Regions from separate parts of the Streptomyces sp. NPDC020379 genome, predicted to be linked through region 2. Evidence: riboswitches for the same ligand, from Rfam matches in the RefSeq annotation. Region 2 holds a riboswitch; each other region holds the start of a gene.
What was found. A riboswitch is a leader RNA that binds a small molecule or an ion and turns the genes downstream of it on or off. The one in region 2 is predicted to bind cobalamin.
Positions count from the first base shown of each region.

Region 1: linked by a shared signal. The riboswitch ahead of ACH427_RS09535 (HoxN/HupN/NixA family nickel/cobalt transporter) and the one ahead of ACH427_RS17840 (ribonucleoside-diphosphate reductase subunit alpha) in region 2 are both predicted to bind cobalamin.
Region 3: linked by a shared signal. The riboswitch ahead of ACH427_RS00315 (cobalamin biosynthesis protein) and the one ahead of ACH427_RS17840 (ribonucleoside-diphosphate reductase subunit alpha) in region 2 are both predicted to bind cobalamin.
Region 4: linked by a shared signal. The riboswitch ahead of ACH427_RS08580 (CoA-acylating methylmalonate-semialdehyde dehydrogenase) and the one ahead of ACH427_RS17840 (ribonucleoside-diphosphate reductase subunit alpha) in region 2 are both predicted to bind cobalamin.

Region 1 covers NZ_JBIRVR010000005.1:319,569-326,835, reverse strand. The annotation lists gene ACH427_RS09555 (DUF2064 domain-containing protein) at 1-676, shown strand, start outside; gene ACH427_RS09550 (methyltransferase domain-containing protein) at 673-1,338, shown strand; gene ACH427_RS09545 (YidB family protein) at 1,376-1,798, opposite strand; gene ACH427_RS09540 (NAD-dependent epimerase/dehydratase family protein) at 1,871-2,920, opposite strand; gene ACH427_RS09535 (HoxN/HupN/NixA family nickel/cobalt transporter) at 3,003-4,145, opposite strand; cobalamin riboswitch at 4,165-4,384, opposite strand; gene ACH427_RS09530 (amino acid permease) at 4,562-6,130, shown strand; gene ACH427_RS09525 (YIP1 family protein) at 6,205-6,810, shown strand; gene ACH427_RS09520 (cytochrome P450) at 6,966-7,267, opposite strand, start outside.
Region 2 covers NZ_JBIRVR010000012.1:127,859-135,125, reverse strand. The annotation lists gene mctP (monocarboxylate uptake permease MctP) at 1-1,266, shown strand, start outside; cobalamin riboswitch at 1,778-1,919, shown strand; gene ACH427_RS17840 (ribonucleoside-diphosphate reductase subunit alpha) at 2,076-4,454, shown strand; gene ACH427_RS17835 (ribonucleotide-diphosphate reductase subunit beta) at 4,454-5,467, shown strand; gene ACH427_RS17830 (YciI family protein) at 5,590-6,018, shown strand; gene ACH427_RS17825 (RNA polymerase sigma factor) at 6,038-7,267, shown strand, end outside.
Region 3 covers NZ_JBIRVR010000001.1:53,582-60,848, reverse strand. The annotation lists gene ACH427_RS00325 (putative cobaltochelatase) at 1-1,632, opposite strand, end outside; gene ACH427_RS00320 (cobyric acid synthase) at 1,710-3,281, opposite strand; gene ACH427_RS00315 (cobalamin biosynthesis protein) at 3,311-4,297, opposite strand; cobalamin riboswitch at 4,419-4,549, opposite strand; gene ACH427_RS00310 (hypothetical protein) at 4,821-5,033, opposite strand; gene ACH427_RS00305 (anion permease) at 5,046-6,290, opposite strand; gene ACH427_RS00300 (class II aldolase/adducin family protein) at 6,398-7,093, shown strand.
Region 4 covers NZ_JBIRVR010000005.1:94,444-101,710, forward strand. The annotation lists gene ACH427_RS08560 (enoyl-CoA hydratase) at 1-244, opposite strand, end outside; gene mmsB (3-hydroxyisobutyrate dehydrogenase) at 241-1,188, opposite strand; gene ACH427_RS08570 (enoyl-CoA hydratase/isomerase family protein) at 1,185-2,261, opposite strand; gene ACH427_RS08575 (acyl-CoA dehydrogenase family protein) at 2,258-3,406, opposite strand; gene ACH427_RS08580 (CoA-acylating methylmalonate-semialdehyde dehydrogenase) at 3,430-4,929, opposite strand; cobalamin riboswitch at 5,160-5,338, opposite strand; gene ACH427_RS08585 (short-chain fatty acyl-CoA regulator family protein) at 5,422-6,825, opposite strand; gene aceA (isocitrate lyase) at 7,205-7,267, shown strand, end outside.

The sequences.
Region 1 (7,267 bases), on a different contig from region 2:
TCACGCGCCCGCCCGGCCCGGCCCCCGTGCCGTCCGGCAGTCTCCCGTCGGGCCCACCACCCTTCTCGTCATCGCCAAGGAGCCGCTGCCCGGGCGGGTGAAGACGCGGCTCACGCCGCCGTACAGCCCGGAGCTGGCGGCGCGGATCGCCGAGGCGGCGCTCGCCGACACCTTGCGGGCCGTGCTCGCCATGCCCGCGCGGCGGCGCGTCCTCGTCCTCGACGGGCGGGCCGGGCGGTGGCTGCCTCCCGGGTTCGACGTCGTGCCGCAGTGCGCGGGCGGGCTCGACGAGCGGCTCGCGGCCGCCTTCGCCGGGTGCGCGGGGCCCGCGCTGCTCATCGGCATGGACACCCCGCAGGTCACCCCCGCGCTGCTGGCCCCGGCGCTGGCGGACGACGCGTGGCGCGGGTGCGACGCGTGGTTCGGCCCGGCCGCCGACGGCGGGTTCTGGGCGCTCGGCCTGGCGGAGCCCCGGCCCGGTCTGCTGCGTGGCGTCCCCATGTCCACGGCCCGCACCGGGGCCGTCCAGCGGCGCCGTCTCACCGAGGCCGGGCTCGTCGTGCGCGACCTGCCCGAACTCCGCGACGTGGACACCGCCGAGGACGTGGCCCAGGTCGCGGCCGCGGCACCGCACGGACTCTTCGCGGCGGCCGTCGCGGCCGGGGCCGCCCGGTGACCCTCGGCGAACTCACCGTGGGCCGGTCCACCGGCGCCTGGAGCTCCGACCCGTACGCCGACGCCGTCCATGTCGGCCGCGGCCCGCTCTTCCTGCGCCGCGCGGACGGCTGGCTGCTGCCCCTGGAAGTGGAGCGCTGGTGCGCCGACGCGGACGCCGCCGACATGACCGTGCTCGACCGCTGCGAGGGCGAGGTCATCGATATCGGCTGCGGCCCCGGCCGTCTCGTCGCCGCCCTGGCCGCGCTCGGCCGCCCGGCGCTCGGCGTCGACGTGAGCCCGGCGGCCGTCGCCCGCACCCGCCGCACGGGAGGCTCGGCGCTGTGCCGGTCGGTGTTCAACCCCCTTCCGGGCGAGGGGCGTTGGGGCACGGCGCTGCTCCTCGACGGGAACATCGGGATCGGCGGTGACCCCCGCGCCCTCCTGGCCCGCGTCGCCGCCATCACCGCGCCGCGCGGGCTCCTCCTCGTCGAGGCCGCGGCGGCGGACGTCGACGAGCGGGTACGGGTGCGGGTGGACGACGGCCGGGGCCGGCTGGGGCCGGCGTTCCCCTGGGCGCGGGTGGGGATGACCGCGCTGCTGCGGCACGCGGACGCGGTGGGGTGGCGGATGGCGGACCGCTGGGAGTCGGCGGACCGTTCGTTCGCGGCGCTGCGGCTCTGACGCGGCGGGCCGCGGCCGCGGCGAGCGGGCCCCCGGGTCAGCCGCCCTGGTGGTGGGCGATCACTTCCTCCAGGGACCCCTGGGGGACCTCACCCCCGGGGGTCAGTTTGTCGACCGCCCGCGGAATCACCCGGGCCAGCTGGTCCGCCGCTTCCTCCGGGGTGACGCCCGCCTTCTGGGCGACGTGGTCGAGCGCCTGATAGGGCAGGGCCTGCGCCACTTCCGGGCCGCTGAGCTCCGCGTTGGGCCCGGTGCCCACCCAGGAATCGGTCTTGCCGCCGAGACCGCCCTCCTGGAGCTGCTGCAACAGGCCGGAGAGCGACTCCCCTCCCCCGCTGCCGAGCGCGCCGAGCAGCGAGCCCAGCAGAGAGCCTTCCTTGCTGCCGCCGAGCAGCCCGCCGAGCAGGGTCCCCAGATCGTTGTCCGCCATGTCTGCCGCCTTTCCCGGAAGCGCACCGATATGCCATCCATCTATCCCGGGACGGCGGATCCGGCCCGGGATGACGGGATGTTCACTCGTACGCAGCCATGGTCAGGCGCGCTGCGGCGCCCGCGCGAACTCGGCCATTCCTTCCGTGAAACCGACCTCGGCGCGCCAGCCCAGCTCCTCGCGCAGGCGCCGCGACGACGCGGTGATGTGGCGGACGTCGCCGAGCCGGTACTCGCCCGTGACGACGGGCGCCGGTCCGCCGTGCGCGGCGGCCAGGGTGGCGGCCATCTCGCCGATGGTGTGCGGGGTGTCGCTGCCGCAGTTGTATGCGCGCAGGGTGCCCGCGGGGCGGCTGTCGAGGTGTTCCAGGGCTAGGGCGTTCGCCGCGGCCACGTCCCGTACGTGCACGAAGTCGCGCCGCTGGCGGCCGTCCTCGAAGACGCGGGGGCCCTCGCCGCGGGCGAGCGAGGAGCGGAAGAAGGAGGCGACGCCCGCGTACGGGGTGTCGCGGGGCATGCCGGGGCCGTAGACGTTGTGGTAGCGCAGGGACACCGCCGTGCCGCCGGTGGCGCGGGCCCAGGCGGCGGCCAGGTGTTCCTGGGCCAGCTTGGTCGTCGCGTAGACGTTGCGGGGGTCGGCGGGCGCGTCCTCGTCGACGAGGCCCGGCGTCAGTTCCCGGCCGCAGCGCGGGCAGTGGGGTTCGTAGTGCCCGGCGTCGAGGTCCGCGGCCGCCCTCGGGCCGGGGCGCACCACGCCGTGCCGGGGGCACACGTAGTGGCCCTCGCCGTAGACGACCATGGAGCCGGCGAGGACCAGGCGGCGTACGCCCGCGGCGGCCATCTCCGCGAGGAGCACGGCCGTGCCGAGGTCGTTGCAGCCCACGTAGGCGGGCGCGTCGGCGAAGTCCTTGCCGAGGCCGACCATCGCGGCCTGGTGGCAGACGGCGTCGATGCCGGGCAGCGCACCGGCCACGGCCGCGCGGTCGCGGAGGTCGGCGCCGGTCCACTCGACGCCGGCGGGCCGGGGCGGTGCCTCGGGGTGGGCCGCGGGCAGCAGGGCGTCGAGGACGACGGGCCGGTGGCCGCGGTCGGTGAGTGCGGTGACGATGTGCGAGCCGATGAAGCCCGCGCCTCCGGTGACGAGTACGCGCATGGCCTCGACGTTAGGGGCGCGGGCCGCGGGGCGCCCGTTCCGGCGCCGCCCCGTCACCGGTCCGTAAGAACCGCGCCGGCCGTCAGCCCGTCTCGCTCGTGGCCGTGGCCGCGCGCGCCGCCCAGCGCTGCTCGACCTTGCCGAACCGCCAGTAGGCGAGCGCCGCCGCCCAGACCACCACGAAGAGGCCGACGATGACGAAGCCGACGTTGTCGAGGTTGAGGCCGGAGATCCAGCCGGTGACCCCGTCGTTCATGCCGAGCTTGTCGTGCAGCACGGTGACCAGCTCGATGGTGCCGATGAGGAAGGCCACGGCGATCGACAGGCCGGTGATGGTGAGGTTGTAGTAGACCTTGCGGACGGGGTTGGAGAACGCCCACTGGTAGGCGAAGTTCATGAACGTGCCGTCGAGGGTGTCGAAGAGGCTCATCCCGGCGGCGAACAGCAGCGGCAGGCACAGGATCGCGTACCAGGGCAGCCCGGCGGCCGCGCCGCTGCCCGCCATCACCATGAGGGTGACCTCGGTGGCCGTGTCGAAGCCGAGGCCGAAGAGGAAGCCCAGGGGGTACATCTGGCCCGGGCGGGTGATGGAGCGGGTGAAGCGGCCGAGGACGCGGTTCATGAAGCCGCGCGAGTCCAGGTGCTGCTCCAGCTCGGCCTCGTCGTAACGGCCCTCGCGCATCGCGCGGAAGATGCGCAGGATGCCCGCGAGGGCGACGAGGTTGAGGGCGGCGATGAGGTAGAGGAAGCCGCCGGAGACCGACGTGCCGACGACGCCGAGGGTCTGGTGGGTGGTGGAGTCCTCGTCCATCAGCTTCCCGGCGAGCTGAGTGCCGCCCGCCACCAGCGCCGCCATGACGACAACCACACTGGAGTGGCCGAGGGCGAACCAGAAGCCGACCGAGACCGGGCGCTTGCCGTCGGCCATCAGCTTGCGGGTGGTGTTGTCGATGGCGGCGATGTGGTCGGCGTCGAAGGCGTGCCGCATGCCGAGGGTGTAGGCGGTGACGCCGAGCCCGACACCGTAGACCTTGGAGTCCACGGTGTAGTGGTCGGGGACGACGAGCAGGTAGAGCACGCCGAAGGCGACGACGTGCAGGGCGGCTATGACGCCCAGGAGGCCGGCGGTGCGGACGGTGTCCTGGCGGCGCCAGCGGAAGGCGGGCGGGCCGCCGGCCGCGGGCCCGGCGGGGGTTCGGGTGGGCAGGGTCATCTTGCGGGTCACGCTCCAGCACCTCGTGGATCTTCTCGTGAGATGCCGTGGCCGGTCTCCTGGCTTACGGGTTCGCTCGCGCCCGCCCCTGCCTTCCCGGCAGCCGGCTGCGGCCAGTGGCTCCACGCGCCCGTGGGAGGCGCGCGGAACGGGACGGTAACTCCCCGATCACAGTGGCGAGGGCCGCTCCGGGGTGGGACCACGAGGGTCCGTCACCGGTCTTCCCGAGCACCACGGCCGGGCCACCTTAACGCCCTGACCGGCACAAGTGGCAAAGAAGTGGCAGTTGCCATAGCCAGGCAACAGCTTCCTCGGGGCTTTCACGGCCCGCCCGCCGTTCCGGAGCGCCGATGCTGGACGTGCCCCGCGGGCCGGTGCTACCAGTGCAGTTGACGGGTCACCCCGTCCGGCAGAGAGAGGGCACACCCATGGCGGACACCGGGCAGGGACCGGAGCACCGGGTCGGATTCGTACGCCGGATCGGGCTGTTCCAGGCCACCACCATCAACATGAGCCAGATGTGCGGTATCGGACCCTTCGTCACCATCCCCCTGATGGTGACGGCGTTCGGCGGCCCGCAGGCGGTGATCGGATTCGTCGCGGGCGCACTGCTGGCGCTCGCCGACGGGCTGATCTGGGCGGAGCTGGGGGCATCGCTGCCGGGGGCGGGCGGCAGTTACGTGTATCTGCGGCAGGCGTTCCAGTACCGCAGCGGGAAGCTGATGCCGTTCCTGTTCGTGTGGACGGCCATGCTGTTCATCCCGCTCGGCATGTCGACGGGGATCATCGGCTTCGTGCAGTATCTCGGCTATCTGTGGCCGGGCATGGGACAGACCGCCGGGGACCTCGTGGGGCTCGCGGTCATCGTGGCCATCGTCGCGGCGCTGTGGCGGCGGGTCGAGAACATCGCGCGGCTCACCGTGGTGCTGTGGGCGGTGATGATCGCCTCGGTCGTCCTCGTCATCGTCGCGGCGTTCACCCACTTCAGCCCCCACCGCGCCTTCACCTACCCGGCCCACGCCTTCGAGCTGACGACCAATCACTTCTGGATCGGCTTCGCGGCGGGCCTGACCATCGGCATCTACGACTACCTCGGTTACAACACCGCCGCCTACATGGGCGCGGAGATCAAGAACCCCGGGCGCACGATGCCGCGCGCCATCATCTACTCCATCCTCGGCATCATGGCGATCTATCTGCTGCTCCAGATCGGCACGCTGGGGGTCGTCGACTGGAAGCAGATGCTCGACGAGAACTCCACCGCGCACTCCTCCGTGGCCTCCGCGGTCCTGGAGACGGCCTGGGGCAAGGGCGCGGCCCGGACGGTCACGGCGCTGATCCTCCTCACGGCCGTCGCCTCCGTCCTCACCGGCCTCCTCGGCGGCTCCCGCGTGCCCTACGACGCCGCGCGGGACAAGGTCTTCTTCCGCTCCTTCGGACGCCTGCACCCGCGCCACCACTTCCCCGTGCTGAGCCTGGCGTCGATGGGGGTCATCACCGGCATCGGCTTCCTGATCGGCCGTCATACGGACCTCACCACGCTGATCCAGCTGCTCACGACCGTGATGGTGATCGTCCAGGCACTGGCCCAGGTGGTGGCGGTGTCGGTGCTGCGCCGCCGGCAGCCGGGGCTGCTCCGCCCGTACCGCATGTGGCTCTACCCGCTGCCGAGTCTGGTGGCGCTCGTGGGCTGGCTGGTGATCTACGGCTACGCGGACAAGAACTCCCCCGGCCGGCACCCCATCGAATGGTCGCTCGCCTGGGTGGCCGCGGGCTGTGTGGCCTTTGTGCTCTGGGCGCGCCACGAGAAGGTGTGGCCGTTCGGCCCGCGCGAGATCTCCGAGGAGTACCTGCCCGCGCCCGACCCAGGCGCGGGCGCCGACCCCGACGGTTCCACGGGCCCGGGAGCGGACCCCGACGCGGGCCCCGGCCCGGACGCCGGGCCGGGCGCGGGCCCGGGTGCCGACACCGATCCCAGGGCGCCGGAACCGGTCTGACGTCGCCTCATGGGCGCGGAGCCGGGCGGCCCGGCCACCGGTGGCCGGGCCGCTCGGTGATAGAAATTGCATCCATGCCTGTGACCCCCTCACCCTCCGCGCCCGCGGCCTCCTCACCGCACGCCCCGGGCGCGGCACCGCGCAGACTGCTCTGGCACCGCCTCATATTCGGGCTGTGGTTCCGGCCGGTCGAAGTGCTCGACGAGGCCCGGGACCGCAGCGTCTGGGGTGCGGCGACATTCCTGTGCCTGGTCGCCGGGCTGCTGGGGACGCTGGGCAGGGGCGACTTCCGGGCGCAGTGGCGCGTCAGCCCCACACTCGCCCTGGAGGCGGTGGCCATCGCCGACGGTGTTCTGCTCCTCGCCAGCCTGCTGCTGGGCGTCGCCACGCACGCGATCGCCCGCAGGCTCGGCGGCAACGGCAGGTTCGGCCCGACGGTCACCCTGTTCGTGGTGATCTTCTGGGCGACGGACCTGCCACGGCTGGCGCTCGACGCCTGGCTGCCGGGCGGTTCCTATCCCGTGCGGGCGGCGGCCTGGATCACCGCGGGCTTCGGTTACGCGTTCTCCGCGCTGCTGATCCGGGGCCAGCACCACCTGCCGACGCACAAGGCGGTGGCGGCGGTGAGCATTCAGATGCTGGCGGCGACGGCCCTGCTGAAGTTCCCGGCCGGCGGCTGAGGCTCCGGCCCGGTGGCGGCCGTCGCGCACGGAGGAGATCCGTGGCGGAAGTCGAAGGCCCGCCCGGTGCGACGGGGGATGCACACCGGGCGGGCTCACGCACAGTTCTACCTCATCAAGGATGGGTCATGCATCAAAAACCTGTTCGGCTTTTTCTATGACCACTGCACGGGGAGCGAAATCAAGCCACGCGCCCGCACCGAGGGCCGCCACCTGACCTCCTCACGCGGAACACCGAGTTCCAGAGTGGGGAACCGCTCCAGCAGCACTGCCAGCGCCGTTTCCGTCTCCATCCTGGCCAGCGGCGCTCCCAGGCAGTAGTGGATGCCGTGGCCCAGCGCCAGATGCCCGGAACGATCACGGTTCGGATCCAGCCGTTCCGGATCGGCGAAGTGACGAGGATCACGATTGGCGGAGGCGATGGCGAGCAGCACGGTCTCGCCCGCGGGCACCGTGA
Region 2 (7,267 bases):
GGCCGGTTCGGGTCGAAGGGGCTCTCCCTGGCGCTCGCGCTGACCGGGCTGCTCGCGACCATGCCGTACATCGCGCTCCAACTCGTCGGCATTCAGGCCGTGCTGGACGTGCTCGGGGTCGGTGGCGGGTCCAACTGGTTCATGAAGGACCTGCCGCTGCTCATCGCGTTCGGCGTGCTCGCGGCCTATACCTATTCGGCCGGACTGCGGGCTCCCGCGCTGATCGCCTTCGTCAAGGACGCGCTGATCTACATCGTGATCATCGTGGCCATCATCTACATCCCCATCAAGCTGGGGGGTTTCGAGCACATCTTCGCGAAGGCCGGGGACGCCTTCGCCGAGAAGAATCCGGCGACGGGCAAACCGCGCGGTTCCCTGGTGAGCGGTCCGGACGCGCAATGGGCGTACGCGACGCTCGCGCTCGGTTCGGCGATGGCGCTGTTCCTCTATCCGCATTCGGTGACCGCGGTCCTCTCCAGCAAGAGCCGCGACGTCATCCGCCGCAACACCACGATCCTGCCGCTCTATTCGCTGATGCTGGGCCTGCTGGCCATGCTCGGCTTCATGGCGATCGCCGCGGGCGTCAAGGTGAAGAACGGCCAGCTGGCCATCCCGCAGCTCTTCGAGGACATGTTCCCGGACTGGTTCACGGGCGTCGCCTTCGCGGCGATCGGGATCGGCGCGCTGGTGCCGGCGGCCATCATGTCCATCGCCGCGGCGAATCTCTTCACCCGGAACATCTACAAGGACTTCATCCGGCCGGACGCCTCGCCCGAGCGCGAGGCGAAGGTCTCCAAGCTCGCCTCACTGCTGGTGAAGGTCGGCGCGCTCGTCTTCGTCCTGACGATGGACAAGACGGTCGCGATCAATTTCCAGCTGCTCGGCGGCATCTGGATCCTCCAGACCGTCCCGGCGCTCGTGGGCGGGCTCTTCACCCGCTGGTTCCACCGGTGGGGGCTGCTGGCGGGGTGGGCGGTCGGCATGGCATACGGGACGTGGCGGGCATATGACACACCCAGTGCGACTCAGGACCATTTCGGGAATACGAACCTTATTCCATTCATCGGAGAGAAGGGGTATATCGGGCTTACGGCATTCGTCCTGAATGTGCTTGTCGCGGTGGTGCTCACGGTGGTGTTCAAGGCGGTGGGTGTCCCGGACGGGGTGGACGAGACGAAGGCGTCCGATTACACGGCGGATGTGGGTGATCCGGGGGTGGTGGAGGAACTGCCTCCCGCGACGGCGGGGGCACCAGGGGGCCACTGACGCCTGCGGCGGGCTTTGTTCCCCTGCCCCGTCCCTTCCCGGCCGCATCGATGTGCGGCTCCGCCGCGTGGGGGGCAAGCCCCCGGACCCCCGCAACACGCTTCGCGCGTTGTCCTCAATCTCCCCCAGCTACCGCTGGGAGGTGCCCCCAACGGGCTGAATGTGCTGGCTACGGTCCGCACATCCAGCCCGTCCGGCGTTTGAGGACCCGTCCGCAGGCCGCTCCCACCGCTGGGGGCACCCCCGGACGAGGTGTCTGGGGGGAGGCAGCGGAACTCGCGGCCGGGGACCCAGGGCACGCGCCCCGGCAGAGGAAAAGCCCCCGCCGACACCCCCAGGCACCCCCCAGACGCACCGCCGCACCCCCACCCACCCCGCGCCCCACCCAGGGCCGCGGCGCGCCCGACAGGGCGCGTGGCGGCCCTTCGCCATGCCCCTTGCGGGCAGGCCCTGTTAGCACATTCCGACCCGCGCGATTACCGCGCGACACAAGATGTGGTGGTGCGTGCGACGGCCAGCACTAGATGTATGCTCGTCCTCGCTGTCGTCGCAGGGGAATCCGGTGGAAATCCGGAACTGTCCCGCAACGGTGCATGTATGCCGTAATGACGCATGCAGGAGTCCGAGTACCTGCCGACAGCACGCCCACCGCTGAGCCGCACCGGCTCGCACCGGGCGTTTTGTATTCGTCCGGGCCTCGCGGGTTGGGCCGATGGACGCTACGAGCATGCCCTGATGCCTCAGGCATGCCCGTACGCGCCCGTCGCGCGCCACCCGCCCGGCCCCTTGCCGAGCGAGGGAGAGCCTCAGTGACCATCGCGCCCGCCGATCCGGTCTCAGCATCCGCGGAAGCGACCGGCGGCCCCGGGACCGCGCTGCTGCGCACCCTGACCGACCTCACCGCCGATCTGTCCGCCACCGACCCCGGAAAGGTCGCCGCCGCCGCGCTGCGGGGCCGCCACCCGGGCTCGGACGAGGCCGAACTGCGGTCCCTGGCCACCGAGGCCGCCGCCGGCCTGATCGCCGAGGAGCCCGAGTACTCCAAGCTCGCGGCCCGCCTGCTCACCCTCGCCATCGCCGAGGAGGCCGCCGGACAGGGCGCCGTCTCCTTCTCCGCGTCCGTCGCGACCGGCCACCGCGAGGGCCTGATCGCCGACGACACCGCCGCCTTCGTGGCGACCCACGCCGCGCGCCTCGACGAGCTCGTCGAGAAGGCGCTCGCCGACGGCGCCGACGACCGCTTCGGCTACTTCGGCCTGCGCACCCTGCACAGCCGCTACCTGCTGCGCCACCCGATCACCCGGCAGGTCATCGAGACCCCGCAGCACTTCCTGCTGCGCGTGGCCTGCGGCCTGGCCGAGGACCACTCGGTGCGGGCCCTGGAGGACGTCGCCGAGCTCTACGGGCTGACGAGCACCCTGTCGTACCTCCCCTCCTCCCCCACGCTCTTCAACTCCGGCACCCGCCACCCGCAGATGTCGTCCTGCTATCTGCTGGACTCGCCGCTGGACGAGCTGGACTCGATCTACGACCGCTACCACCAGGTGGCGCGCCTGTCGAAGCACGCCGGCGGCATCGGCCTGTCCTACAGCCGCATCCGCTCGCGCGGCTCGCTGATCCGGGGCACCAACGGGCACTCCAACGGCATCGTGCCGTTCCTGCGCACGCTCGACGCCTCCGTCGCGGCGGTCAACCAGGGCGGCCGGCGCAAGGGCGCGGCCTGTGTCTACCTGGAGACGTGGCACGCGGACATCGAGGAGTTCCTGGAGCTCCGCGACAACACCGGTGAGGAGGCCCGCCGCACGCACAACCTCAACACCGCGCACTGGATCCCGGACGAGTTCATGCGCCGCGTCGAGGCGGACGCCGACTGGTCGCTGTTCTCCCCGGCCGACACGCCCGAGCTGGTCGACCTGTGGGGCGACGAGTTCGACGCCGCGTACCGCAAGGCCGAGGCCGAGGGCAAGGCCGTCCGGCAGATCCCGGCGCGCGTGCTGTACTCCCGGATGATGCGCACCCTCGCGCAGACCGGCAACGGCTGGATGACCTTCAAGGACGCGTCCAACCGCACCGCGAACCAGACCGCCGAGCCCGGCAAGGTCGTCCACTCCTCGAACCTGTGCACCGAGATCCTCGAGGTCACGGACGACGGCGAGACGGCGGTCTGCAACCTCGGCTCGGTCAACCTGGCGCAGCACCTGGGTACCGACGGCGAGATGGACTGGGAGAAGCTCGACCGTACGGTCCGTACGGCCGTGACGTTCCTCGACCGCGTCGTGGACATCAACTTCTACCCGACCGAGCAGGCCGGCAACTCCAACAGCCGCTGGCGCCCGGTGGGCCTGGGCCTGATGGGTCTCCAGGACGTCTTCTTCCGGCTCCGGCTGCCCTTCGACTCCCCCGAGGCGAAGGAGCTGTCCACCCGGATCTCCGAGCGCATCATGCTCGCGGCCTACGAGGCGTCCGCCGATCTCGCCGAGCGGCACGGCCCGCACCCGGCCTGGTCCGCGACCCGCACCGCCCGCGGCGTGCTGCACCCCGACCACTACCCGAACGCCGAGCAGCGCTGGGCCGACCGCTGGGAGGCGCTGCGCGCCCGCATCGCCCAGGTCGGCATGCGCAACTCGCTGCTGCTGGCGATCGCGCCGACGGCCACCATCGCGTCCATCGCGGGCGTCTACGAGTGCATCGAGCCGCAGGTCTCCAACCTCTTCAAGCGCGAGACGCTCAGCGGGGAGTTCCTCCAGGTCAACACCTATCTGGTGGAGGACCTGAAGAAGCTCGGCGTGTGGGACCGCACCACCCGCGACGCGATGACCGACGCCAACGGCTCGATCCAGGACATGCAGTGGATCCCCCAGGAGGTGCGCGACCTCTACCGCACCGCCTGGGAGATCCCGCAGCGCTTCCTGATCGACATGGCCGCGGCGCGTACGCCGTACCTGGACCAGAGCCAGTCGCTGAACCTCTTCATGGCGTCGCCCACCATCGGCAAGCTCAGCTCGATGTACGCGTACGCCTGGAAGCAGGGCATCAAGACGACGTACTACCTGCGCTCGCGCCCGGCCACCCGGATCGCGCGCTCCGCCGGTGCCGCCGCCACCATCCCCGTACAGCAGGCCACCCCGGACGCGGACGCCGTCGCCTGCTCCCTTGAGAACCCCGAGTCCTGCGAGGCCTGCCAGTAATGAGCTCCACCGAGAAGAACCTGCTCGACCCCGGCTTCGAGCTCACTCTGCGGCCGATGCGCTACCCGGACTTCTACGACCGCTACCGCGACGCCATCAAGAACACCTGGACCGTCGAGGAGGTCGACCTCCACTCCGACGTCGCCGACCTCGCCAAGCTGTCCCCGGGTGAGCAGCACATGATCGGCCGCCTGGTCGCGTTCTTCGCGACCGGTGACTCGATCGTGGCGAACAACCTCGTGCTGACGCTGTACAAGCACATCAACTCCCCCGAGGCGCGGCTGTACCTCTCGCGGCAGCTGTTCGAGGAGGCCGTGCACGTCCAGTTCTATCTGACGCTGCTGGACACCTACCTCCCCGACCCGGACGACCGCGCCGCCGCCTTCGCCGCGGTGGAGAACATCCCGTCCATCCGCGAGAAGGCCCAGTTCTGCTTCAAGTGGATCAATGAGGTCGAGAAGCTGGAGCGGCTGGAGACGAAGGCCGACCGCCGTCGCTTCCTGCTCAACCTGATCTGCTTCGCGGCGTGCATCGAGGGGCTGTTCTTCTACGGCGCCTTCGCGTACGTCTACTGGTTCCGCTCGCGCGGTCTGCTGCACGGCCTGGCCACCGGCACCAACTGGGTGTTCCGTGACGAGACCATGCACATGAACTTCGCCTTCGAGGTCGTGGACACGGTCCGCCAGGAGGAGCCCGACCTCTTCGACGACGAGCTCCAGCAGCAGGTCACCGACATGCTGAAGGAGGCCGTCGAGGCGGAGCTGCAGTTCGGCCGCGACCTGTGCGGCGAGGGCCTGCCGGGCATGAACACCGAGTCCATGCGCGAGTACCTCCAGTGCGTCGCCGACCAGCGCCTCCAGCGCCTCGGCTTCGCCCCGGTCTACGGCTCGGAGAACCCGTTCTCCTTCATGGAGCTGCAGAACGTCCAGGAGCTGACCAACTTCTTCGAGCGCCGCGCGTCCGCGTACCAGGTGGCGGTCGAGGGCTCGGTCTCCTTCGACGACGAGTTCTGAAAAATCTTCGTGCGGCGTGTCGATCCGCGCGTCTGCCGTTCGACGTATAGGTGAAGGGCCGGGAACGGCCGGGCGGAAACCCCCGCCCGGCGTCCCGCCCCCACCTGGACAGGAGACGCGCGATGGCACGCTTCATGATGATCGTCAAGGCGACCGAGGAGTCCGAGGCCGGCGTACTGCCGACCAAGGAAATGCTCGCCGAGATGGGGCAGTACAACGAACAGCTGGTCAAGGCCGGGGCACTGCTCGCGGCCGACGGCCTGCGGGCCTCCTCCGAGGGCGCGCGGGTCTCGTTCTCGGGCGGGAAGCCGACCGTCACCGACGGGCCCTTCGCCGAGACGAAGGAGCTCATCGCCGGCTTCTGGATCATCCAGGTGAAGGACCGCGACGAGGCCCTCGAATGGGCCCGGCGGGTGCCCTTCCAGGACGGGGAGATCGAGGTCCGGCCGGTCTTCGAGATCACGGACTTCCCGGAGGACGTCCTCTGTGCCGAGGACGCGGCGCGCGAGGCGGCCATGCGCGAGGAGCTGCGCAAGCAGACGGGGCAGTAGCTTCGTACGATGGGTGGTCGTGACGACCTCCGACACCCATCGCGCGATCGAGGCGGTGTGGCGTGTGGAGTCGGCCCGGCTGATCGCCGGGCTGACCCGCATCGTGCGCGACCTCGGCATCGCCGAGGAGCTCGCGCAGGACGCTCTGGTGGCCGCACTGGAGAAGTGGCCCGAGTCGGGTGTCCCGGACAATCCGGGTGCCTGGCTCATGGCCACGGCCAAGCACCGCGCGATCGATCTGATCCGCCGCAACGAGACCTACGCGCGCAAGCTGGCCCTGCTCGGCCACGACCTGGAGACGGAGTGGCCGGCCCCGGAGCCGGCCGCCGTCGAGGACGACCTGCTGCGGCTGGTGTTCGTCGCCTGCCACCCGGTGCTGTCCACCCGGGCCCGGGTCGCGCTCACGCTCCGGCTGCTCGGCGGGCTCACGACCGGGGAGATCGCCCGCGCCTTCCTGGCCTCCGAGCCGGCCGTGGCCCAGCGCATCGTGCGCGCCAAGCGGACCCTCGCCACGGCGGAGGTGCCCTTCGAGGTGCCGGGCGCCGACGAGCTCGCCGACCGGCTCTCCTCCGTGCTGGAGGTCATCTACCTGATCTTCAACGAGGGTTACGCGGCCACGGCGGGCGACGACTGGATGCGGCCGGCGCTGTGCGAGGAGGCGATGCGGCTGGGCCGGGTCCTGGCCACGCTGATGCCGAAGGAGGCGGAGGTCCATGGGCTGGTCGCGCTGATGGAGCTCCAGGCGTCACGCTCGGCCGCCCGCACGGGCCCCTCGGGCGAGCCCGTCCTGCTCCTGGACCAGGACCGCGGCCGCTGGGACCACCTGCTGATCCGGCGCGGCCTCGCGGCTCTGGCCCGCGCGGAGGAACTGGGCGGCGCGTACGGTCCGTACGCCCTCCAGGCCGCGATCGCCGCGTGCCACGCACGGGCGCACACCCCGGAGGCCACGGACTGGCCCCGCATCGCCGCCCTCTACGCGGCCCTCGCCGAGCGCACGCCGTCCCCCGTCGTGGAACTCAACCGCGCGGTCGCCGTGACGATGGCGAAGGGACCGGAGGCGGGCCTGCGTCTGGTGGACGCGCTCTCCTCCGAACCGGCTTTGCGCGACTATCACTTGCTGCCGAGTGTCCGGGGCGATCTCCTTTTCCGGCTGGGCCGGCGGGCGGAGGCCCGGGCGGAGTTCCTGCGGGCGGCGGGACTTACGCGGAATGAGAGGGAGCGGGTTCTTCTGCGTCAGCGGGCGGAGGAT
Region 3 (7,267 bases), on a different contig from region 2:
GGCGTCGAGCAGCAGCGACAGCACCGCGCCCTTGACCGCACCCATCCGCTTGCGCGCCGCCATCGAACCGGACGCGTCCACGACGAACAGCACGAGGTTGCCCTCGCGCCCCTCGCGCACCGCCTCCCGCAGGTCGTCACGGTGCACGACCAGGCCCGGCCCGCCGCGCCCGCGCGCCCGCTGGTGCGGTGCCGCCGCCTGTACGGTCGCCGCCAGATGCAGCTTCGCCAGCGCGCCCCGCGGGCGCCGGGCCCCCGTCGTCCGGCCGTGCGCGGTACGCGCCCGCGAACGCCGCCCGTCCGCGCCCTCGCCCAGGCCCGGAACGTCGAACTTGCGCGTACGGAACGGATCCGCGGCGGCGACCGCCGGGGCGTCACCGCCCGCCGCCGGGCGCTCCTGCCCGTCGGCCGCGCCCTGTCCGTCGTGCGCCTCAGGGGCCTGGGGCGTCGAACTCTCCTGCCGCGCCGGGGCGTTCTCCTGTGACTCGGCCTGCGCCGGGACGTCCGGGGTGCCCGGCCCGTCCGCGTCCCGCGGCGGCTCGCCACCGCCGGGGCCGTCGTCACCGGGACCGTCGTCCGGACCCTCCGGCTCCGGGTCGGGCTCGGGCTCCGGCTCGTCGTCCTCGAACTGCCGCAGGATCTCGTCGAGTTTGTCCTCGTCCAGGCCGGGCGCGTCGAAGGGCGCACGGCGCCGGCGGTGGGGAAGGGCCAGCAGCGCGGCCTGCCGTACGTCCTCGGTCACGACGTCCGTACGGCCCGCCCACGCGGCGAGCGCGGTAGCCGTGCGCGCGGTGACGATGTCGGCGCGCATGCCGTCCACCTCGAACCCGGCGCAGACCGCGGCGATCCGGCGCAGCGCCCCGTCACCGAGCCGCACCGCCGGCAGCAGGGCGCGCGCGGCGGCGATGCGTTCGCGCAGCGCGTCCTCCTCGGCGGCCCACTTGGCGGTGAAGGCGGCCGGGTCCTCGTCGTAGGCGAGCCGGCGGCGTACGACCTCGACGCGCTCGTCGGGCTCGCGGGACGCGGCGACCTCGACGGTCAGCCCGAAGCGGTCGAGGAGCTGCGGGCGGAGCTCGCCCTCCTCGGGGTTCATGGTGCCGACGAGGAGGAAGCGGCTGGCGTGGCGTACGGAGACGCCTTCGCGCTCGACGGACGAGGAACCGGTCGCGGCCGCGTCGAGGAGCGAGTCCACGAGGTGATCACCCAGCAGATTGACCTCGTCGACGTAGAGCACCCCGCGGTGCGCGGCGGCCAGCAGGCCGGGCTCGAACGCCTTCACGCCCTCGGACAGCGCCCGCTCGATGTCGAGCGCGCCGACGAGCCGGTCCTCGGAGGCGCCGACGGGCAGTTCGACCATGCGCGCGGGGCGCGGGGCGTGCGGGGCGCCGTCCTCGTGCGGCCCGTCCGGGCAGGTGGGGTCGGGGGCTGCCGGGTCGCAGGCGAACCGGCAGCCGGTGACGGCCGTGACCTCGGGCAGCAGTGCGGCCAGGCTTCGGACAGCGGTCGTCTTGGCCGTGCCCTTCTCGCCCCGTACGAGCACTCCGCCGATGGCGGGCGAGAGGGCGTTGAGCAACAGGCCGAGCCGCATGTCGTCCATGCCGACGATCGCGGTGAACGGATAGGTGGTGCTCATGCGGTGACCGCTCCTTCGAGTGACGTCCGTCCTTCCCCGCGCCTGCGGGGCCGGTGAGTTCGCGGGTGCGGGACCGGTCATGGTGCCCCCGGCGGTATGAACGGCAGCCCCGTCGGAACCCCGTCCTCGATCAGCCGCAGCAGCGCGTCCGTGTCTGCGTGCTCCTCGATGAGATCGCCCAGCCGGTCCAGCTGCTCCTCGCGCAGTGCCGCGAACGACGTGTCCGGTGCCGGGACGAACGCGCGCCCCGCCGCCTCCGCGACGCGCCGCAGGAACGCTCTCCGGAAGCCGTCGCTCTCCAGCGAGCCGTGCCAGTGCGTACCCCACACCGCGCCCGAGCGGCAGCCGTCCAGACTGCGTCCATCGTCACCAGAGGTGAACAGCTCCTCCCCGCCCAGCACTTCGGCGACACCGTGATGGATCTCGTAGCCCTCCACCCGCTCGCCGAGCGCCTCGCCGACCGGCCGGGCCAGCGTCTTCTCGACCGCGAACCGCACCCGGACCGGCAGCAGGCCCAGGCCCTCGACCGTGCCCGCCTTCGACTCGACCTCGTCCTCGATGCGCTCGCCCAGCAGCTGGAAGCCGCCGCAGATGCCCAGCACCGGCCGGCCCTCCGCCGCGCGCCGCGCGATCGCGTCCGCCAGCCCGCGCTCGCGCAGCCAGGCGAGCGCCCGTACGGTGCCGCGGGTGCCCGGCACGACGACCAGGTCCGCGTCGAGGAGCTCCTCCGGGCGGTCCACGAACCGTACGACCACGCCCGGTTCGGCGGCGAGCGCGTCGACGTCGGTGAAGTTCGACATCAGCGGCACCGCGCACACGGCGACGCGCAGCACGTCGGCGCCGTGCGGCGGAGCGACCACCGACTCGCGCACCGCACCGCGCATCGACACCCGCAGGCCGTCCTCCTCGTCGATGCCGAGGCCGTGGGCGAAGGGCAGCACGCCGACCGTGGGCCGTCCGGTCAGGTCCCGCAGCATCTCCAGGCCGGGCTCCAGCAGCGTCACGTCACCCCGGAACTTGTTGACCAGATAGCCCGCTATGTGCGCCTGGTCCTCGCGGGACAGCAGCGCCGTCGTGCCGAAGAACGACGCGAACACCCCGCCCCTGTCGATGTCCCCGACCACGACGACGGGCAGCCGCGCCGCCCGGGCTATGCCCATGTTGACGATGTCGGTGCGCCGCAGGTTGATCTCGGCGGGGCTGCCCGCGCCCTCGCAGATCACGGCGTCGTGGGTGCGCCGCAGCTCCTCCAGGCACTCGGTCACCGTGCCGAACAGCCGCTCCTGGCGCCCCCAGTGCCGGGTCCCCCCGGGGGACGACCCCTCGGGCGCCCCGAAATACCCGCGCGCGCTGAGCTCGCCCACCGGCTTGCCCATCAGCACCACCTGGCTGCTGCGGTCACTGCCGGGCTTGAGCAGCACGGGGTTCATCAGGGCCGACGGCTCCACCCGGGCCGCGGCGGCCTGCATGGCCTGCGCGCGGCCTATCTCCGCGCCCTCGCGGGTCACGAAGGAGTTGAGCGACATGTTCTGTGCCTTGAACGGCGCGACCTTGACGCCCTTGCGGACCAGCCACCGGCAGATCCCGGCGGTCACCACGCTCTTGCCCGCGTCCGAGGTCGTCCCGGCCACGAGCAGGCCCCCGCCCAGCGGGCCCGTCGGCCCGCCCTTGTCCGCTGTCACCGGTTCCTCCTCGTAAGGCGATCTGGGGAAAGGCTGCCCGCCGCGCGGCCCCGGGAGACGGCGGCCCGCACCCCGATCGCGACGCCCAGCGCCAGCAGCGACACCCGCCGGGAGAGGCGCACGGCGCGCTCGATGTCGGCGGCCTCCACCGGGCGGTTCTCCGCGCCCAGGACGGGGCGGTGCTCGACGCGGCCCTTGTAGGCGAGGGTGCCGCCGAGGCGCACGCCGAGCGCCCCCGCGAACGCGGCTTCCACGGGGCCCGCGTTGGGGCTCGGGTGCCGGGACGCGTCACGCCGGGCCACCCGCCAGGCGCCCCGCGGGTCGGGCCCGGCGAGCACGGCGAGGGCGGCGGTGAGCCGGGCGCCGGGCCAGCCGACGACGTCGTCGAGCCGGGCCGAGGCCCAGCCGAAGCGGCGGTAGCGGGGCGACTTGTGGCCCACCATGGCGTCCAGGGTGTTGACGGCACGGAAACCGGCCAGCCCCGCAACACCGCCCAGCGCACCCCATACGAGGGCGCCCACGACGGCGTCGGAGGTGTTCTCCGCGACGGACTCCACGACGGCGCGGGCCAGCTGCGGACCGTCCAGCGCCTCGGGGTCGCGCCCGCACAGATGGGGCAGCCGCTCCCGGGCGACCTCCAGGTCACCCACGGCGAGCGCGCCCCCGATGGCGCGGGCCTCACGGCCCAGCGAGGTGCCGCCGAGCACAGCCCAGGTGGTGGCGGCGGTCAGGGCGATCGTGGCGGCGGGGGAGGGGCGTACGGCACGGGCCAGCACTCCGGCGGCGGCCACGGTGCCGCCCGCGCACAGCAGCGTGTGCAGGGCGCCGTGACCGCGGTGGTCGCGCCACAGCCGCTGTTCCACGGCCTGCGCGGCACGTCCGAAGGCGGCCACGGGATGGCCGTGGCGGGGGTCGCCGAGAGCGAGGTCGCCGAGAAAGCCGAGCGTGGCACCGCACGCGAAACCGAGGTGATCGGCGCGCATCGGATCAGACCGCCGTCGCGTGGTACCTGGATCCGCGGGAACGGGACGGTCGGCGGCAGCCGGACATGGCGATGTGTCCTCACTCAGGGTCCGCGCCCTGGCTCGACGTGACCGGCGACCAGAGTCTCCTGGCTCCCGGATCGACGCCGCCCCGGCCTTCCCGCCCGCGCGTGCGGGCCGTGGCACTCCGATGGGGGAGACGCTCCCCGGTGACAGTGGCGGGACCGCGCCGGACTCGCACCGGCTTCCTCTGCTGTCGCCGTTTGGCCCCGGAAGTCCACCATGGGGTGTGAACGGGCGTCAACTTCCCTCTGGACGGGTTCGCTGCGCTCTACCGGGCGGATTGTTGCCGGGTGCGGGTCGCTGGCGCCTGCGGCGGGCTTTTTCCTCAAACGCCGGACAGGCTGAGTATCAGCCTGTCCGGCGTTTGAGGACAACGCGCGAAGCGTGTTGCCGGGGGTCCGGGGGCGTGCCCCCGGTTTCGGGAAGGGGCGGGGCCGGGGAACAAATCCCGCTCCCCCGCCTACCCCACGATCAAAAAGATCCCGTACCCCACAGCCGCCGCGCACAGCGCGAAGCACGCGTACGCCCCGGACCGCGCCAGAACCCGCGGAGCCGCGCCGCCCGCAGGGCGCGACGTGCCCACGATCCCGAGCGTGAAGACGCCGACCAATCCGACGGTCACCACGACGCTGACGCCGAAGACCTGACCGAGAGCTGCCCAGTCGATGTGCATGGTGTGGATTCCTTAGCTCGCCGCGGCGGCGGGGGCGCGCCCGGCTTCGGGGGAGACGGCGACCACCGGGGCGGCGGTCACGGGGCCGGCCGGCGGCGGGGCGACGGCCTGGAGCGCGGCGGTGACCACCCCGGCCGGCTCCGCCGTTTCCGGCTGGACCTCGTTGACGCTGTCGTGGGTGACCGGCTTGCGGCGGGAAGCGGCGTAGATCGCGCCGCACACCAGCAGGCCGAGCACGGCGACGGTGGTGACGCCCCAGTCGCCCTGGTCGGCGAGGAACGCGGCGCCACCGGCGACGATGCCCGCGGCCGGGAGCGTCAGGCACCAGGCGACGGCCATCCGGCCCGCGGTCGACCAGCGCACCACGCCGCCCTTGCGGCCGAGGCCGGAGCCCATGATCGCGCCGGAGCAGACCTGGGTGGTGGAGAGGGCGAAGCCGATGTGCGAGGAGGCGAGGATCACGGTCGCGGCGCCGGTCTGGGCGGCGAAGCCCTGCGGCGGCTGGATGTCGGTGAGGCCCTTGCCGAGCGTACGGATGATGCGCCAGCCGCCCAGGTACGTACCGAGCGCGATGGCCAGGCCCGCGGAGACGATGACCCACAGCGGCGGGTCGGAGTGCGGGGCGACGACGCCGCCGGTCACGAGCGCGAGGGTGATGACACCCATCGTCTTCTGCGCGTCGTTGGTGCCGTGGGCGAGGGAGACCAGGGCGGCCGAGGCGATCTGCCCGGCGCGGTAGCCCTTGGCGGTCTCCTTCTCCTCGCGGCCCTTGGCGAGCCGGTAGGTGAGCCGGGTGGCGACCATGGCGGCGATGCCCGCCACGATGGGCGCCGCGACGGCCGGGATGAGGACCTTCATGACGACCTTGTCGGCGTTCACCGCGTTGAAACCGACGGACACGACGGTCGCGCCGATCAGGCCGCCGAAGAGGGCGTGGGAGGAGCTGGAGGGCAGGCCGGCCAGCCACGTCAGCAGGTTCCAGACGATCGCGCCGATCAGCCCCGCGAAGATCACTTCGGGTCTGATCCCGGCACTCTCGTCGATGATGCCCCCGGAGATGGTCTTGGCGACCTCGACGGACAGGAACGCGCCGACGAGGTTGAGAACCGCCGACATCGCCACCGCGACCTTGGGCTTGAGCGCCCCGGTGGAGATGGTGGTGGCCATGGCGTTGGCCGTGTCGTGGAAGCCGTTCGTAAAGTCGAACACCAAGGCCGTGACGATCACGATCCCGATGAGAAGCGTGATGTGTTCCATTCACCCAGGCAATCAGCTCGATGGTCAGTACAGCGGTGACCGTAAAGACCCTGGGTGAACGGAAGGTGAACTGGGTCAGACCGAGTGGTGACGCGAACCGGAGGCGGATGGCGATGCGCATATCGAACACAGCACAGGGTGACGACGGCGGCACGAGCGACGACATCGCGCGGACCTGGGCCGAGGTCGTGGCCACCGCCCGCCGCACCGTGGCGGACGGACTGGTGGTCGGCACCTCCGGCAACGTCTCCGCGAGGGTCGGCGATGTCGTTCTTGTCACGCCCACCGGCGTCCCGTACGACCGGCTCCGCCCCGAGGACGCGGTCGGCGTCGACCTCGACGGCCGCCAGGTCCTCGGCGAGCTGACCCCCACCAGCGAGCTCCCCATGCACCTGGCCGTCTACCGCTCCACCGGCGCGGCGGCCGTCGTGCACACCCACGCCGTCCACGCGACGGCGGCCGCGGGCCTGGTCGACGAGCTGCCGCTGGTCCACTACATGGCGGGGGCGCTGGGCGGTCCGGTGAGGGTCGCCGACTACGCGCTCTACGGCACGGACGAACTCGCCCGCAACATGCTCCGGGCCCTGGAGGGCCGCACGGGCTGCCTCCTGCGGAACCACGGCACGGTCGTCCACGGCGCGACCCTCGACGAGGCGTACGACCGGACCGCTCAGCTGGAGTGGATGTGCCGGGTGTGGCTGACGTCGGCGGCGGTGCCGGGGGGTGGGCCGGCGCTGCTGACTCTCCCGCAACTCGACGAGGCGATGGGGAAGCTCCGGGGGTACGGGCAGGGGAAGGGGTAAGTCCTCGGGCGGGTGGGCCGGCGCCCGCGACGGGGCTTTCTCCCCTACCCGCCTACCCGCCTACCCGCCCCTTCCCGGCCGCACATCCGATGCGGCCGGGAAGGGGCGGGGCTGGGGAAAAAGCGCCGCAGGCACAAAAAGGGGCCGCCGGGCGGAGCCCCCCACTGGCCAGAG
Region 4 (7,267 bases), on a different contig from region 2:
TGTAGCTCCGCGGGCGCATCTCCTTGATGTCGGCGCCCGCGGCGAATGCCTTCTCGGAGCCGGTGAGGACGATGCAGCCCACGTCCGGGTCGCGGTCGAGGGCCTCGGCCGCGGCCACGACCTCGTTCATCACCTGCAGATTGAGGGCGTTGAGGGCCTTGGGACGGTTGAGGGTGAGGAGGGCGGTGCGGCCCTTGCGCTCGACCAGGATGGTCTCGTAGTCGTGGCCGGTGGTGTCGGTCATTCCGGGGTTCCGTTCTCGTCGGTGGGCTCTGTGGTGGCCTGGCCGGTCGGCCTTGCGGACCGCTGCCGGATGGCTCGTACGATGCCGGAGAAGTCCCGGTCGGCTCCCTCACCCCCGGCGAACGCGGCGTACATCCGCGCCGCGCTCAGCCCGAGTTCGGCGTCGACGCCGCCGGCCCGGGCGGCGTTCGCCGCGAGGCCGAGGTCCTTGGCCATCAGGGGCGCCGCGAAGCCGGGGGCGTAGTCGCGGTTGGCGGGGCTGCCCGGGACGGGGCCGGGTACGGGGCAGTTGGTGGTCAGGGCCCAGCACTGGCCGGAGGCGGTGGACGCGACGTCGAAGAGCGCCTGATGGGTCAGGCCCAGGCGCTCGCCGAGCACGAACGCCTCGCTGACGGCGATCATCGAGATCCCGAGGATCATGTTGTTGCAGATCTTGGCGGCCTGCCCGGACCCGGCGGCTCCGCAGTGCACGGCCTTCTTCCCCATGGCGGACAGCAGGGGCTCGGCGCGGGTGAAGTCGTCGGCGTCTCCGCCGGTCATGAAGGTGAGTGTGGCGGCCTCGGCGCCCATCACCCCGCCGGAGACCGGGGCATCGAGCGCCCGGTGGCCGGCGGCGCGCGCGGCCTCGTGGGCCGCCCGGGCGTCGGCGACGTCGATCGTGGAGCAGTCGATGAACAGGGTTCCCGGCTTGGCCGCGGCGAGCAGGCCCTCGTCCTGGTAGAGGGCGAGGACGTGCCGTCCGGCGGGCAGCATGGTGATCACCACATCCGCCCCGGCGGCTGCCTCGGCTGCCGAAGCGGCTGCCCGGACGCCCGATCGCCCGGCGGAGGCCAGCAGTTCGGGCAACAGGTCGTAGCCGGTGACGCGATGTCCGGCCTTGACGAGGTTCGCGGCCATGGGGCCGCCCATGTGGCCGAGCCCGACGAACGCGATGACGCTGGTCACCAGGGCACCTCCTGCGGGGAATCGGTGGCGGCGAGGCGGAGCTCGCGCTCGCCGAGCGGTGCGAAGTAGCGGGCCACGTTTGAGCCGGTGACCTCGGTGAGCGTGGCGGGGGACCACCGGGGGGCGCGGTCCTTGTCGATGACCTGGGCCCGGATGCCCTCGACGAGGTCCGGCGAGGCCAGCGCGGCACAGGAGACGCGGTACTCCTGCTCCAGGGCCCGCTCCAGGGGCCCGAGCTCCCGGGCACGGCGCAAGGCGGCCAGGGTGACCTTCAGCGCGGTGGGCGACTTGGCGATGAGCGTGCCGGCGGCCTCCCGCGCGGCGGGGGCGCCGCTGCCCTGCAGCCGGTCCACGATCTCCTCCACCGTGGAGGCGGCGTAGCAGTGGTCGATCCACTCCCTCTGGGCGTCCAGTACGCCGGGCGGCGCCTGACGGACGTGCGCGGCGAGGACGTCGTGCACGGACGCCTGCGCCAGGCCGGCGACCAGCTCGGGCAGCAGCGCCGACGGGACGTAGTGGTCCGCGAGCCCGCACAGCAGGGCGTCCGCGGCACCCACCACCGCACCGGTCAGGGCCAGATGGGTGCCCAGCTCGCCGGGGGCCAGCCCGAGCAGGTACGTGCCGCCGACGTCGGGGACGAAGCCGATGCCCGTCTCGGGCATGGCCACGCGCGAGCGCTCGGTGACGATCCGCACGCTGCCGTGCGCGGAGACGCCGACGCCGCCGCCCATGACGATGCCGTCCATGACGGCCACGTACGGCTTGGGGTAGCGGGCGATCAGGGCGTTGAGCCGGTACTCGTCCCGCCAGAAGTCCGCCGACGCCGACCCTCCGGTGCGCGCGTCCTCGTAGATGGACCGGATGTCGCCGCCGGCGCACAGTCCCCGCTCGCCCGCGCCCGTGACGACCACCGTCTCGACAGCGGGGTCCTTCGCCCACTCGGCCAGGGCCTCGTCGATGCGGCACACCATGGCGTGGGTGAGGGCGTTGAGGGCCTTGGGGCGGTTGAGGGTGAGGTACGCCGCGCGTCCCTCGGTGCGCAGCAGGACGCTGTCGGTGCCGTCCGTCGTCATCGCACGGCCTCCGTGAGTCCGCGGACCACGATGAGGCGCATGATCTCGTTCGTTCCTTCCAGGATCCGGTGCACCCTGAGATCACGGACGATCTTCTCGATGCCGTATTCGCTGAGGTACCCGTAGCCGCCGTGCAACTGGAGGGCGTTGTCGGCCACCGAGTAGCCGGTGTCGGTGGCGAACCGCTTCGCCATCGCGCACAGCTGTGCGGCCTGCGGGAGCCCCCGGTCCAGGGCGTCCGCCGCCTGGCGGACGAGCGCCCTGGCGGCCGTCAGCTCGGTCGCCATGTCGGCGAGCCTGAACCGCAGGGCCTGCGCGTCGAGCAGCGGCGCTCCGAACGCCTCACGGTCCGCGAGGTATGCCAGGCTGCGGTGGAGCGCGCTCTGCGCCCCGCCGAGGGAGCAGGCGGCGATGCCGAGCCGGCCGCCGTTCAGGCCGTGCATGGCGATGCGGAAGCCGTCGCCTTCGGCGCCGAGCCGGCGGTCGGCCGGGATGCGCACGCCGTCGAGGACGACCTGGCGGGTGGGCTGGGCGTTCCAGCCCATCTTCCTCTCGTCCGGCCCGAAGGACAGCCCGGGGTCGTCACGTTCGACGATGAAGGCCGTGACACCCCTGGGGCCCGGCTCGCCGGTGCGGGCCATCACGATGTAGACGTGCGAGGTGCCCGCGCCGGAAATGAACTGCTTGACGCCCGTGAGGACGTAGTGGTCGCCGTCGCGCTCGGCGCGCGTGCGCAGCGCGGCCGCGTCGGACCCCGTGCCCGGTTCGGTGAGGCAGTAACTGCCCAGGAAGTCCATGGAGCACAGGGCCGGGAGCAGGCGGGCGCGCTGGGCCTCGTCGCCGTAGCGGTCGATCATCCAGGCGACCATGTTGTGGATGGAGAGGTAGCCGGCGATGGATGGGCAGCCGGTCGCCAGGGTCTCGAAGACCACGACGCCGTCGGAGCGGGTCAGGCCGGAGCCGCCGGAGGACTCGCGGACGTAGACGCCGCCCAGTCCGAGGCCCGCGCCCTTGCGCAGGACGTCGACGGGGAAGTGCTTGTCCCGGTCCCAGGCGACGGCGTGCGGGGCGAGGTGTTCCTCGGCGAAGTCCAGCGTCGTCTCGGCGATTGCCAGCTGCTCCTCGGAGAGCATGGTGCCGGTCATGGTCAGTGTCGTCGTCACCGTCGTCACCGCATCGTGGGGATGGTGAAGCTCGCGCCCTCCTTGACCCCGGAGGGCCAGCGCGAGGTGACGGTCTTCGTACGGGTGTAGAAGCGGATCGCGTCCGGGCCGTGCTGGTTGAGGTCGCCGAAGCCGGAGCGCTTCCAGCCGCCGAAGGTGTGGTAAGCCACCGGTACGGGGATGGGCACGTTGACGCCGACCATGCCGGTGTTCACCCGCCGGGTGAAGTCGCGGGCGGTGTCCCCGTCCCGGGTGAAGAGGGACACGCCGTTGCCGTACGGGTGCTCGCTGGGCAGCCGCAGGGCCTCCTCGTAGTCGGCGGCGCGGACGACGCAGAGGACCGGGCCGAAGATCTCCTCCCGGTAGACGCGCATGCCGGTGGAGACGCGGTCGAAGAGCGTGGCCCCGGCGAAGAAGCCGTTCTCGTGGCCCGGGAGGACGAAGTCGCGCCCGTCGACGACCAGTTCGGCGCCCTCCGTGGTGCCGATGTCCACGTAGCGGCGCACGCGGTCGAGCGCGTCCCGGCTCACCAGCGGGCCGAAGTCGGCGTCCGGGTCGTCGGAGCGGCCGATGCGCAGCGCGCCGATGCGCTCCTTGAGCTTGGCGACCAGGGCGTCGGCGGTCTCCTCGCCGACGGGGACGGCGACGGAGATCGCCATGCAGCGCTCGCCCGCCGACCCGTACCCGGCGCCGATCAGGGCGTCCGCGGCCTGGTCGAGGTCGGCGTCCGGCATGATGACCATGTGGTTCTTGGCGCCGCCGAAGCACTGGGCGCGCTTGCCGTGGGCGGCGGCGGTGGCGTAGATGTGCGCCGCGACCGGGGTGGATCCGACGAAGCCGATCGCCTGGACCCTGGGGTCCTCCAGCAGGGTGTCGACGGCTTCCTTGCCACCGTTGACCACGTTGAGCACGCCCGGGGGCAGCCCCGCCTCGAGGAAGAGCTCCGCGAGCCGCAGCGGCACGGACGGGGCGCGCTCGGAGGGCTTGAGGACGAACGTGTTCCCGCAGGCGATCGCGGGCGCGGCCTTCCACAGCGGGATCATCGCGGGGAAGTTGAAGGGGGTGATCCCGGCGGTGACGCCGAGGGGGCCGCGCAGCGAGTGGACGTCGATGCCGGTGCCCGCGTTGTCCGTGAACTCGCCCTTGAGCAGGTGCGGGATGCCCGCGGCGAACTCGACGACCTCCAGGCCGCGCTGGATGTCGCCGTGGGCGTCGGCGATCGTCTTGCCGTGCTCGGCGGACAACAGGCGGGCGAGCGCCTCCCGTTCGCCCTCGATCAGCTGCAGGAACCTCAGCAGGACGCGGGCGCGGCGCTGCGGGTTCCACTCGCCCCACTCCGGCTGCGCGGCCGCCGCGTCGGCGATCGCGGCCGCGGTGTCCTCGCGCCCGGCCAGGGGCACCCGGGCCTGTACGGCGCCGGTGTTGGGGTCGTACACGTCGGTGAAGAGCCCCGACGCCCCCGGGGTGTGCTTGCCGGCGATGAAGTGTGTCAGTTCGCGGACCATGGAAGCCTGCTCTCGTCAGGTCGGATGAGATCCGGGGATGGCACGGCCGGCCGGCGACGGCACCGGGTGAGGTGCGTCGCGTGCGGCTGCCGTGGGACGCGAAGGCTCGAAAGCCGTCGGAGCGTCACGAGAACGCGTTACGCGTAAGCGGACATGCGTGCGTGCCCCGCCGGATCACCAGGGTCGTGGGTACGGACCGGTGCCATGCGTGTCTGCTCCATCCTCGTGGACAACACGGAACACCCCGCGGCCGGTATCCTGACTCCCGGATCACCGCATGCCGCCCGCCTTCCCGACGCGTCGCGTCAGTGGCGTGCTCTGGACGGCACACTTCCCGGTCACAGTGGCGGGACCGTGCCGGATTCACACCGGCTTCCCTGCACCGCGGGCCTTGGTCACGAAGATATAGTTGGACGTCCTAGTAAGTCCAGCCTCGTCGCCCTGCCGTCCTGTGCATGGGCAAGGCCCGTCGTTCCGTGCGCCCCCTCCGTATTACCGCTCGGCCACGGGGTAGGGCACGAATGTGCTGCTGTTCTCGTCGATGGCCAGTGGCCGGCCCAGCGGCGGTACGGCCCGCTGCGGGCATTCGAGGCGTTCGCAGACGCGGCAGCCCATGCCGATGGGGGTGGCGGCGGAGGCGTTGTCGAGGTCGAGGCCGTCGGAGTAGACGAGCCGGGCGGCGTGCCGGATCTCGCAGCCCAGTCCGATGGCGTACGTCTTGCCCGGCTCGCCCCAGCCGCCGCGCTGCCGGGTGACGGTGCGGGCGGTCCACAGGTAGCGCTGTCCGTCGGGCATGGCCGCGATCTGCACCTGGATGCGGCCGGGAGTGGTGAATGCCTCGTAGACGTTCCACAGGGGGCAGGTGCCGCCGGCGCGGGAGAAGTGGAAGCCGGTGGCGGACTGGCGCTTGGACATGTTGCCGGCGCGGTCGACGCGGACGAAGGAGAACGGCACGCCGCGCAGGTGAGGGCGCTGGAGGGTGCTGAGGCGGTGGCAGACGGTCTCGTAGCCGACCCCGAAGTGGTCGGTGAGGCGTTCGATGTCGTAGCGCATCTCCTCCGCCGCCGCGTGGAAGGCGCGGTAGGGGAGGATCAGCGCGGCGGCGACGTAGTTCGCGATGCCGATGCGTGCGAGTCGCCAGGTGGGGGAGGTCTGGTCGTAGTCCTCCGAGGCGAGCGCGGAGAGCTCCGGGGAGAGTTCGAGCAGGGCCAGTTGGGTGGCCATCCGGAAGGCCCGCTGGCCGGGGCGCAGCCGGCTGGACAGATGCAGGGTCCGGCGCGAGGGGTCGTAGTGGTGCAACTGGTCGGAGTCCGTGGCGAGCCGCACGGCGTGCTTGTCGGTGAGCCGGGCGGACAGCGCGGTCAGGACTCCGCCGGGGCGGATGCCGAGGTCGGTCGCCAGGTTCTCGGCGGCCAGGTCGAGGTCGTGGAGGTAGTTCCGGCGGCGGTAGAAGAACTCCCGGATCTCCTCGTGCGGAGCCCGGGGCGCGGGCGGGGCCGCCGCGCCGCGCCGGTTGTCCGCGGCCTCGGCCAGGCGCTCGGTCAACGTCTGGTTGCGGCGGCTCAGATCGAGCAGGACGTCCGCGACAGCCGGCAGGCGGGAGGCGAGTTCTGACAGGTCAACCGGCGAGATGCGGGCGTCGGCGATCTCGTCGGCCAGCGCCTCCCGAAGGTCGGCCAGGACCCGGGTGGTGTCGAGCCCGGAGAAGAACCCGGGTTCCACGCCGAACGCCTCGGTCAGGCGCAGCAGTACGGGGACCGTCAGTGGCCGGGAGTCGTGCTCCATCTGATTGAGGTAGCTGGGGGAGATGGCCAGGACGTGGGCGAACTCGGCCTGACTGAGCCGCCGCTCCTCCCGCAGCCTCCGCAGCCGGGCTCCGGCATAGGTCTTGCTCACCGCCGTCTCCCGTCCGCCGTCGAGGATCCAAAGCTCGCTCACGTCCTGTATGGCGGCGAGTCTATGCACGGGAGGCACGGAAGCGAACCTTCGCAGACTTGGCAGAACGCGCCGAAAAGATTTGCAACAGTTGGCAAAGAGCCACGGTTGATGGCACTCAGTGCCACTGCCAGAGTCGTAACGCGGCCCGCCGGAACCACGGCGGAGAACCGGAACCGGGCCTGATTCATGCCCTGACGTCGGAGATCCCGGCACTTCCGGCAGCCCGACCGCCATCAGCACGCGGCCTTCGCGCATGGTCGAGGGCACGGCGGGCCGCACCCGAAGGGGAGCGATTCCCCTTCGCAGAATTGACGGAACGCGACAGCGGGAGACGATCATGGCTCAGGCACGGACGGCGGCGGAAGCACTGGCGGAGCGGTGGGCGACGGACCCGCGCTGG